DNA from 2 places in the Streptomyces sp. NPDC050147 genome. Region 2 is predicted to be linked to the other one. Evidence: riboswitches for the same ligand, from Rfam matches in the RefSeq annotation. Region 2 holds a riboswitch; the other holds the start of a gene.
What was found. Region 2 has a riboswitch for cobalamin ahead of AB0I94_RS19905 (energy-coupling factor ABC transporter permease). Riboswitches for the same ligand answer to the same signal wherever they lie in the genome.
Positions count from the first base shown of each region.

Region 1: another riboswitch for cobalamin. It lies ahead of AB0I94_RS01945 (prenyltransferase/squalene oxidase repeat-containing protein); the one in region 2 lies ahead of AB0I94_RS19905 (energy-coupling factor ABC transporter permease).

Region 1 covers NZ_JBFALJ010000001.1:427,727-432,838, reverse strand. Annotated here, with positions in the region: gene AB0I94_RS01960 (ATP-binding cassette domain-containing protein) at 1-660, opposite strand, end outside; gene AB0I94_RS01955 (energy-coupling factor transporter transmembrane component T) at 657-1,838, opposite strand; gene AB0I94_RS01950 (SCO2322 family protein) at 1,846-2,487, opposite strand; gene AB0I94_RS01945 (prenyltransferase/squalene oxidase repeat-containing protein) at 2,514-3,728, opposite strand; cobalamin riboswitch at 3,852-3,978, opposite strand; gene AB0I94_RS01940 (MBL fold metallo-hydrolase) at 4,032-5,081, opposite strand.
Region 2 covers NZ_JBFALJ010000012.1:94,001-99,112, reverse strand. Annotated here, with positions in the region: gene AB0I94_RS19925 (MFS transporter) at 1-43, shown strand, start outside; gene AB0I94_RS19920 (ATP-binding cassette domain-containing protein) at 32-913, opposite strand; gene cbiQ (cobalt ECF transporter T component CbiQ) at 910-1,659, opposite strand; gene AB0I94_RS19910 (energy-coupling factor ABC transporter substrate-binding protein) at 1,666-2,040, opposite strand; gene AB0I94_RS19905 (energy-coupling factor ABC transporter permease) at 2,040-2,768, opposite strand; cobalamin riboswitch at 2,798-2,983, opposite strand; cobalamin riboswitch at 3,216-3,434, shown strand; gene metE (5-methyltetrahydropteroyltriglutamate--homocysteine S-methyltransferase) at 3,595-5,112, shown strand, end outside.

The DNA of each region.
Region 1 (5,112 bases), on a different contig from region 2:
CTCGCCCGGCGCCGCGAGCAGCAGGACCTGGTCGGCGTACTGGACGACACGCTCCAGGCGGTGCTCGGCCATCAGGACCGTCGTGCCCAGGTCGTGGACGAGACGCTGCAGCACGGCGAGCACCTCCTCGGCGGCGGCCGGGTCGAGGGCCGACGTCGGCTCGTCCAGGACGAGGACCTCGGGATGCGGCGTGAGCACCGAGCCGATGGCGACGCGCTGCTGCTGGCCGCCGGAGAGCGTGGCGATGGGCCGCTCACGCAGATCGGCGAGGCCGAGGAGGTCCAGCGTCTCCTCGACCCGGCGGCGCATCACGTCGGGGGCGAGCCCGAGTGACTCCATCCCGTAGGCGAGTTCGTCCTCGACCGTGTCCGTCACGAAGTGCGAGAGCGGGTCCTGGCCGACCGTGCCGACGACATCGGCCAGTTCGCGCGGCTTGTGGGTACGGGTGTCGCGCCCCGCCACCGTCACACGGCCCCGCAGTGTGCCCCCGGTGAAGTGCGGCACGAGCCCGCTCACCGTGCCGAGCAGCGTCGACTTGCCGACCCCGGAGGGCCCGACCAGGAGCACCAACTCGCCCTCGGGTACGGCGAGATCGACGCCGCGCACGGTGGGCTCGGCGATCCCCTCGTACGTCACGGAGACATCCTCGAAGCGGATCATGAGGGCTCCTTGGTACGTGCGGGGGCGGAAACGGAGGCGGAGACAGGGGCGGCCGAATCGGCGGGCACCGGCGCCACGAAGGCGGGCAGCAGCCCGACGAGGACGGCCGCCGCGGGCCACAGCGGCAACGTCGGCGCCGTCAGGGGGACGACCCCGGGGTGCAGGGCGGACGCGTCGTACGAGGCGGCCCAGAGCATCAGGCCCGCCACCGCGACCCCCGACCCGGCGACGAGCCAGGCGCGCACGCCCCACGGGTCGGGGCGGTAGCGCGTGCGGACGGAGCGACGGCCGCCGAGGCGGAGTCCGGCGAGGGCGGCGACGAGACCGGCGGCCAGGACGGGCAGACCATAGCCGGTGCCGTCCGCGGAGAGCAGCCCGTACGTACCCGCGCAGACGCCCATCAGGCCGCCGAGCGTCAGGAACGCCGTCGCCCTGCGCACCCCGGCCGGAACCGGCGCGGTGCGCCCGAAGCCGCGCGCGTCCATCGCCGCGGCCAGCGCCACCGACCGCTCGAGCGCGCCCTCGAGGACCGGAAGACCCACCTGGAGCAGCCCCCGGATGCCCTTGTCCGCGCGCCCCCGAAGGCGTCGCGCCGCGCGAAGGCGCTGCACGTCCATGATCAGGTTCGGCGCGAAGGTCATCGCGACGACGATGGCGACCCCCACCTCGTACAGCGCGCCCGGCAGCGACTTGAGCAACCGGGCCGGGCTGGCCAGGGCGTTGGCGGCGCCGACGCAGATGAGGAGCCCGGCCAGGCGCACCCCGTCGTAGAGCGCGAAGAGCAGCCCCTCGGCCGTCACCCGGCCCCCGATCCGCACCCCCTTCGCCCAGTCGGGCAGCGGCACTTCGGGGAGCGTCACGATGACGTGCGTACCGGGGATGGGGGAGCCGAGGACGACGGCGAAGACGAGCCGGATCGCGATCACGACGAGGCCGAGCTTCACGAAGGCGCCGTACGAGCGCGCCCACGGGGCCGACGTGCGACGCGCCGCGACGACATAGCCCGCGACCCCGATGAGGAGACCGAGCAGCAGGGGATTGGTGGTGCGCGACGCGGCGACGCCGAGCCCGAGCGCCCACACCCACCAGGCGCCGGGGTGCAGCGCGTTGCTCCGGTGCGCCTGGGGGGCAAGGCGCCGCCGCAGCGCACCGGGAGCGGTGCTCGGGTGATCGGTCATCGTGCGGTCAGCCGCGTCGGCGGCGTGCCTGCCATACGGCGGCGGCGCCGAGCAGGGCGATGGCGGCCACGCCGGCGATCAGCCCGACGGAGGGGCCACCGGAGTCGCCCTGTTCCTTGCTCGCGTCCGGCTTCTCCTCGGCGTCCCGCGAGCGGCCGTTGCCCGAGACCTGCTCGCCGCAGCCCGACTTCGGGTAGTCGGCGATGGCGCACAGCAGCGCGTTGCTGTCATAGCGCAGGGGTTTGGCGACCGCCGCGAGCGCGTCCGCGCTCGTCGCGTCGTCCGCGATCCGCGCGCAGGCGGTACGCGGCTTCGGCGGGGTCTCCCCGTCAGGGGCGTCGCCCGGCGTACCGAAGTCGATGACGAGGGCGATCCGCTTGCGGTCGTCCTTGGCGGGGGTCTTGGCGCAGATCGTGTCGAAGTCCGCGGCGCCGCGCGGCTTCGCGGAGTCCTGCGAGTCGTCGGACACCGAGAACCGGAAGCCCTGCACGGCACCGTCGTCGGGGCGGGCGGTGCTGGGCCCCTGACTCGCGTACGCCCACTTCGCGCCGTCCCGGTCCCAGAAGGACCAGTAGCGGTAACCGGCTGCCTGGGCGGGGGCGGCGGCGAGGACGCCGAGCAGGGCGGCGGTGAACGCCACGGCCACCAGGCGTCCCCACCGCGCGCGACCCCGCGTCACAGCTGCTGCTTCTTCTTGTTGCCGCTGTACAGGAAGCCGATGCCGATACCGGCGACCATGCCGACGCCGATGACCCACCAGATGCTCACGCCGCCGTCGTCGCTGTCCTTCTTCTCGGCGGCCTGCTCGGTCGCCTGCGGGGCCGGACCCTGCGCGTTCAGCTGCTTGACCAGGTCCGCGCCGCCGAAGTCGCGCGGGTCCAGGCCCGAAGCGCGGGCGGCGAAGATCAGCTGGGCGTAGGCGGCGGGGCCGGACTTCTCGGCCCAGTCCGCGGAGTTCTTCGCCAGCCACTGGGCCGACTTCTCGGCCTGCTCGGGCTGACCGGCCGCGGCGAGCGCGAGCACGGAGTCCGCGGTGTTGCCCAGGTCGGGCATGTTCTTGGCACCGGGCATCGACGACATCAGGTGGTCGTCGCCCTTGGCGAGGGTCTTGAGGAGGTAGCCGGTGCCGTTCGCCGCCGCCTGCTCGGCGGTGTCGGCCTTCGCGCACTTCGGGGCGGCGGCCTTCTTCTCGGCGGCGTCGACGACCAGGCCCTTGCCGTGGGCGCCGAGGACACCGGCCGCCGTGGCGTCCGCGTTCGGCGAGAGCTTGCCGGACTTGACGTCCGCGAGGCCGAAGGCGCCGCCGTCCTTGCCACAGCTCATGGAGAGGGCGGGCAGCGCGTCGTACGGAGAGTTGCCGTCCTGCGACTTCACCGACTGCGGCTTCTCGCCCGCCGCGGCGAGCGCGCCGATCACGATGCCGGTGGAGTTGGCGTCGGAGTCCATGCCGGGGCTGTAGCCCCAGCCGCCGTCCTTGTTCTGCACCGACTTCAGCCAGCCCACGCTCTTGTCGACCGTCTTCTGCTGACCGCCGAGCGCGGCGAGCGCCTGCACGGCGGAGGCCGTCGCGTTGCTGTCGAACATCGTCTTGGAGTCGCACGGCTCGCCCGCGTCGGCGCGGTACGCGGCGAAACCGCCGCTCGGGCACTGCTGGCCGGTGAGCCAGTCGACGGCCTTCGCGGCGGGCTTCACACCGGCCGAGTCCTGGGCGAGCAGGGCGTACGACTGCCGGAACACCCCGTCGAACTTGGGGTCCGCGTCGCCGTAGAGACCGGAGGGCAGCTTGGCGGAGGGCGACGGGGACGCGGTGTCCGCGAAGGCGGCCGGGGCGGCGGCCGAACCGAACACGGCGACGGCGGCCAGGACCGCTGCGCTGCGGCGAACGTTCATGATGCGGCGGGTGCCTCTCACTGCGGGGAGCGGGGCAGCACGGGCGCGTAGCGGGCACGGGCACCGGGCGGCTCCGGCTCCGTATACCTCGACGGTGCCGTTCATCGGGGGCCCCGATGAAGCGAGCCGGTCATGCTTCGTACCGGGCATTCCGGCTCTCCGTCAGCTCGGTGAACTGCGGATACGGCTGCGGGTCAGCGCCGGATTCGCACCGGCTTCCCCCTGTACGGGCATGATGACGACGGAGGCCACTCTACCGGCCCGTAGGGGGAGCGGCCCGGGGCGCCCGCCCCCGGCCGGAGCTCACACCGCGCGGTACCGCACCGGATCGTTGCCCACCGCCTCCGCGCGCCCCAGCTTCACCAGGCGCCGCACATGCGCCTCGGCCTCGGAGACCGCGATGTTCCGTGAGCCGTAGCGGATCTCGGCCCAGGGGCGGTTCCACTCCATCCGCTCGGCGAGCTGCCAAGCGGTGAGGGGCTCGGCGAGGAGGGCGAGCAGGTCGGTGAGGCGCTCCTCGTGGTGGACCAGGATCTCGCGCACGCGGGCGGGGGCGTCGGTGAACGCGTACTGGTGGGCGGGAAGCACCTCGGCGGGTCCCAGGCGGCCGACGCGCTCCAGGGAGTCGAGGTAGTCGCCGAGGGGATCGGTGATGGTCGCGTCGTCCGGGTCCTCGTACAGGCCGATGTGCGGGGTGATCCCGGGGAGCAGATGGTCCCCGGAGAACAGCCGGCCGTGGCCCGGCAGCCGCGCCGGGTGCTCCTCCTCCAGGTGCAGGCAGACATGGCCCGGGGTGTGGCCGGGGGTCCAGATGGCGCGGAGCCTGCGACCCGGCAGTTCGAGCAGCTCGCCCGGGGTGATGTCGCGGTCGGGGAGCGCGGCTGCCATGCCGGGCAGCCGGGGCGCGCGGCCCGCGTCGCGGGCGGTGAGGAGCGGGGCCAGGTGGTCGGCGGGGGCGCCCGCGGCCGTCAGCTTCTCCACCATGTAGTCGAACCAGCGTGCGGGCGGTCCGGTCCGCGTGCGGCGTACGACCGACGCGTCCGCCTCGTGCATCGCGATCCACGCGCCCGATGCCTCGCGGACCTTGGCCGACAGGCCGTGGTGGTCGGGGTGGTGGTGGGTGATGACGACGCCGTGCACCGCGTCGGCGGACGTGCCACAGGCGGCGAGACCGTCGGCGAGCGAGTCCCAGGACGTGGGGTCGTCCCAGCCCGTGTCGATGAGGACCGGACCGGCGTCCGTGTCCAGGAGGTGGACGAGGGTGAAGCCCAGGGGATTGTCCGGAATCGGGACCTTGATGCTCCATACGCCCCCGCCGTGCTCGGTCACCCGCGGATCGGTCACCTGCGTCATCGGGGCCCTCATCTCTCGTCGCTGCGCGGCC
Region 2 (5,112 bases):
GCTGCCGGGCCGTGCCCAGGCCGCGGGCCGGTCAGCCGGCTGACGCGCCGGGCATCGCCGATGCCGTGAGGGCGGCCAACTCCTCGGGGGTGCGCGGCCCGTCGCCCGCCGCGGCCAGCAGGCCCTTCGTCCGCAGCAGCTCCGTGACGGCGATCCCCCAGGGCAGGCGCAGGCCCGCCTGCGCCAGGAGTTCGCGGTGGGCGAGCATCTCAGCGACCGGGCCGGTGCGCACGCCCGAGGGGGTGAGCAGCGCCGCTTCGTCGGCCCAGCGGAGGGCCAGGTCCACGTCGTGGGTGGCCATCACCACGGTCGTCCCCGCGTCCCGCAGACCTTGCAGGGTGGTCAGGAGTCGTTCCTGGCCGTCGGGGTCGAGCCCCGCGGTCGGCTCGTCGAGGATCAGGACGCGGGGGCGCATCGCCACGGCTCCGGCGATGGCCGTCCGCTTCCGCTGGCCGTAGGAGAGCAGATGGGTGGGGCGGTCCGCCAGGGCGCTGATGTCGAGCGCGGCGAGCGCCTCGGCGACCCGGCCGCGCACCTCGGCGTCCGGCAGCCCCAGGTTCAGCGGCCCGAAGGACACGTCCTGCTCGACGGAGGCGGCGAACAGTTGGTCGTCCGGGTCCTGCACCACCAGCTGAACGGTGGTGCGCAGCCGGGTGAGACCCTTGCGGTCGTACGCCACGGGGGCACCCCGGAGGGTCAACTCGCCCTGGGCCGGGCGGAGTCCGCCGCTGAGGAGCCGCATGAGGGTGGTCTTGCCGCTGCCGTTGCGCCCGAGCAGCGCGAGTGCGCGCCCCTCGGTGACGTCGAAGTCCAGGCCGCTGAGGACGGTGGGCCCGTCCTCGTACGCGTAGGAGACGGCGCGCAGAGCGACCAAGGATCCGCGCGGCTCGCGAGGAGCGCTCGGCTCGCTCATGGAAGAAGCCTTTCCAGTACGAGGGTGAGGGCCGTGAGGCCCATGAGGAGTACGGCGCTCGCGGCCACGAAGGGCCCGGAGACGCGGGCGTCGGGCACGAGCACCCGCAGGGTTCCGTCGTACCCGCGTCCGGCGAGCCCGGCCTGCAGCCGGCCGGCCCGGTCGAAGGCCCGCACGAACGCGGTGGCACCGAGACCGCCGAGGGAACGCCAGGTGGCGGCCCGGGTGGTGTGGCCGAGCCGCGCGGCCTGCGCCTGCCTGATCCGGCTCATGGAGTCCAGGAGCAGGAAGCTCATCCGGTACATGACGAGGGCCACGTCGACGACCGGCGCCGGCACACCGGCCTTCACCAGGCGGGGCAGCAGGTCCGACAGGGGGGTGGTGAAGGCGAAGAGCAGGACGCCGAGGGAGGCCGCCGACGTGCGAAGGAGCAGCCCGCCCGCCCGCGCGGGGCCGCCGTCGGCGAGCGTGACGAACCCTTCGGGCCCGCCGAGTTGCACGGTCAGGGTCAGCGCGCCGGTGACGCAGAAACCGAGGGGGACCCGGTAGGCGCGCCACAGTTTGCGCGGCGGCACACCGGCCGGTCCGAGCAGCACGGTGAGCGCGGCGACAAGCACCAGGACAGCTCCCGGCCACGGCGGCAGGGAGATGGCAAGGACGGTGAGGCCGAGCCCGAGCACGGCCTTGTCCACGGGGTGGCGGCGGCGCCAGCGACTGCTGTGCGCCGCCGCGTCGATGGGCAGCACGCCGGGTCAGACCTGCCCGGTCCCGGCCCGGGTGCTCTCCTCGCCGGCGGTCGGCTCCGCGGCGGCCGCCTCGGCTCGCGCCGTCTCGGCCCCCTGACGGCGCCCCTTGCGCACACCGAAGTAGTACGCGAGGACGCCCGCGCCGAGCGCCGCCTGCAGCGCGAAGAGCGCCGACTCCACCTCCCCGGAGGGCGGTTCGTACAGCGGTGAGAACCAGGGCTCGTAATCCGGCTCGATCTCGGTGATCGCGGTCTCGGCCTGGGCGTCGGCCCCGGCGAACGGCTCCTTCTCGTCGTCGCCGAGACCGAGCGCCAAGGGCAGTACCGCGAGCGCGGCGACGACGAGGAGCAGCAGAGTATTGATCTTCGCGTTCCGGCTCATCAGGCGCTGGCCCCCGTCTCGGTCTCCGTCTTGCTGCCGGTGTCCGCCTTCGCGGACGGCTTCTTGCCCTGGAGCAGCACGCCGAGCCGCGTGAGCTCGCCCCTGCTCGACTGCACGAGCAGCCGCATCACCACGACGGTGAGCAGTCCCTCGCTGACCGCGAGGGGGATCTGCGTGACGGCGAAGATGCCGCCGAACTTGCCCAGAGCGCCGATGAATCCGCTGCCGGGATCCGGGAACGCCAGGGCGAGCTGGACGCTGGTGACGCAGTAGGTGGACAGGTCGGCGACGAACGCGCCGCAGAACACGGCGACCATGAGCGGCGCGTCGTACCGCTTCAGGAGCCGGTAGACGGCGTATCCGGCCCATGGCCCGACGATCGCCATGGAGAACACGTTGGCGCCCAGGGTGGTGAGCCCGCCGTGGGCGAGCAGCAGCGCCTGGAACAGCAGAGTGATGGTGCCCAGCACCGCCATGATCGGTGGCCGGAACAGGATCGCGCCGAGCCCGGTCCCCGTCGGGTGCGAGCAACTGCCCGTGACGGACGGGATCTTCAGCGCGGAAAGGACGAAGGTGAACGCTCCGGACGCACCCAGGAGCAGTGTGCTCTCCGGGTGTTCCTTGACCTCACGGGTGAGGGAGCGGACTCCGTGGACGACGAACGGCGCGGACGCTACGCCCCAGGCGATCGCGTGCGCCGGTGGGAGGAAACCCTCGGCTATGTGCATGGCTAAGCAGACCCTCTCCAGCACCTCGTGGATGGACAACGCGCCTTGGCCGGTCTCCTGGCTGACGGGTCGTACCGACCGGACTCCGCCTTCCCGGGCGCGTGTCGCACCCAGTGGCTGCCGCGAGGGCTGGAGCCGGACTTCCCGATCACAGTGGCGAGGGCCGCACCGGCATCACACCGGATTTCCCGAGCACCAAGGCGTGGTGACCCTAGTGCGCAATCGAGTGGCCTGACAACTTGCGGGGCCGCTCCACCTGTGGCATGCGCGAGCACACGCGACCAGGGGCGTACGCCCCTGGTCAGCCCCTGTGCATCGGCTCGCGCGCACCGACGTGCCCCACGCTTTCCGGGAGCCCTTTCCCTCCCCGCCACCACCGCTGGTCCCGTGTCTCACCTCACGGTCCGGAATGTGATCAGTACTGCCCCAAGAAGCCGATCACCCTCTAGCCTGATCCGTGCAACTGGTTCGCCCTGTCCGCCAGGCAGGCGCGTCGCAAGAGGGAACCCGGTGGAAATCCGGGACTGCCCCGCAGCGGTGAGTGGGAACGACCGCCGTCATGAGCACTGGGTCCGAGCGCGGACCCGGGAAGCGACGGCCAGTAGGGATCTGCCTCGGCAGATGTGCCCGCGAGTCCGAAGACCTGCCCGTTGCCCGCATGTGATCCCTCACGTGCGGACATCCCGGTGACCTCGTGGGCGGGTCGGCGTACAGATCAGGTGGAGCACCGCGCCGGTGGCGCGCGTAGGTCCGCCCGGTTCGTCATCCCTTCGCGTCCGTGTCCCGTCCCGGGATTCTCAGGAGTCATCTCGCGAAGGAGATTTCCGTGACAGCGAAGTCCGCGGCCGCGGCAGCACGGGCCACCGTGTACGGCTACCCCCGCCAGGGCCCCGACCGGGAACTGAAGAAGGCCGTCGAGGGCTATTGGAAGGGCCGCGTCAGCGCCGACGCCCTCCGGGAGACCGCGGCGCGCCTGCGCCGGTCCACCTGGCGGCGCCTGGCCGACGCCGGCGTCCATGAAGTGCCGACCGGCGACTTCTCGTACTACGACCACGTCCTGGACACCAGCGTCATGGTCGGCGCCGTCCCCGGGCGCCACCGCACGGCGGTCGACGCGGACGCCCTCGACGGATACTTCGCGATGGCCCGCGGCACACAAGACGTGGCGCCGCTGGAGATGACCAAGTGGTTCGACACCAACTACCACTACCTGGTACCGGAGCTGGGCCCCGACACCGTCTTCGACGCGGACTCCGCCAAGCAGGTCGCCGAGCTCAAAGAGGCCGTCGCGCTCGGTCTCGCCGCGCGCCCGGTGCTCGTCGGCCCGGTGACCTATCTGCTGCTCGCCAAGCCCGCGCCCGGCGTGGCCGCCGGCTTCGAGCCGCTCACGCTCCTGGACCGCCTGCTGCCGGTGTACGCGGAGGTCCTCGCCGACCTGCGCGCCGCGGGCGCCGAGTGGGTGCAGCTCGACGAGCCCGCCCTGGTCCAGGACCGCACCCCGGCGGAGCTCAACGCCGCCGCCCGCGCCTACCGCGACCTCGGCGCGCTCACCGACCGTCCTCAACTCCTCGTCGCTTCCTACTTCGGCAGGCTCGGCGAGGCTCTCGCGGTGCTCACCAAAGCGCCGGTCGAGGGGCTCGCGCTGGACTTCACGGGGGCCGCCACCAGCCAGCTTGAAGACCTGGCCGCCGTCGGCGGGCTCCCCGGCAAGCGTCTGGTGGCAGGCGTCGTCGACGGCCGCAACATCTGGATCAACGACCTGGAGAAGTCCCTGTCGACGCTGGGCACGCTCCTTGGCCTCGCCGACCGGGTCGACGTCTCCGCGTCCTGCTCCCTGCTGCACGTCCCGCTGGACTCCACCGCCGAACGGGACATCGACCCGCAGGTCGCCCGTTGGCTGGCCTTCGCCCACCAGAAGACCACCGAGATCGCCACGCTGGCCCGCGGTCTGTCCCAGGGCGCGGGCGCCATCACGGCGCAGCTTGCGGCCAACCGCGCCGACTTGGCTTCGCGGTCGGGTTCGGCCCTCACGCACGACCCGGCCGTGCGCTCCCGCGTCGCCGCCGTCACGGGCGCCGATGCCCGCCGCGCACACCCCTATCCGGAGCGTGCGGCGGCCCAGCGGTCCCGCCTCGGCCTGCCCCAGCTGCCCACCACCACCATCGGGTCCTTCCCGCAGACCACGGAACTGCGCACCGCACGGGCCGACTTGCGGGCGGGCCGTATCGACACGAACGGCTACGAGGAACGCATTCGCTCGGAGATCCGCGAGGTCCTCGCCTTCCAGGAGAAGGCGGGCATCGACGTCCTGGTGCACGGCGAGCCCGAACGCAACGACATGGTG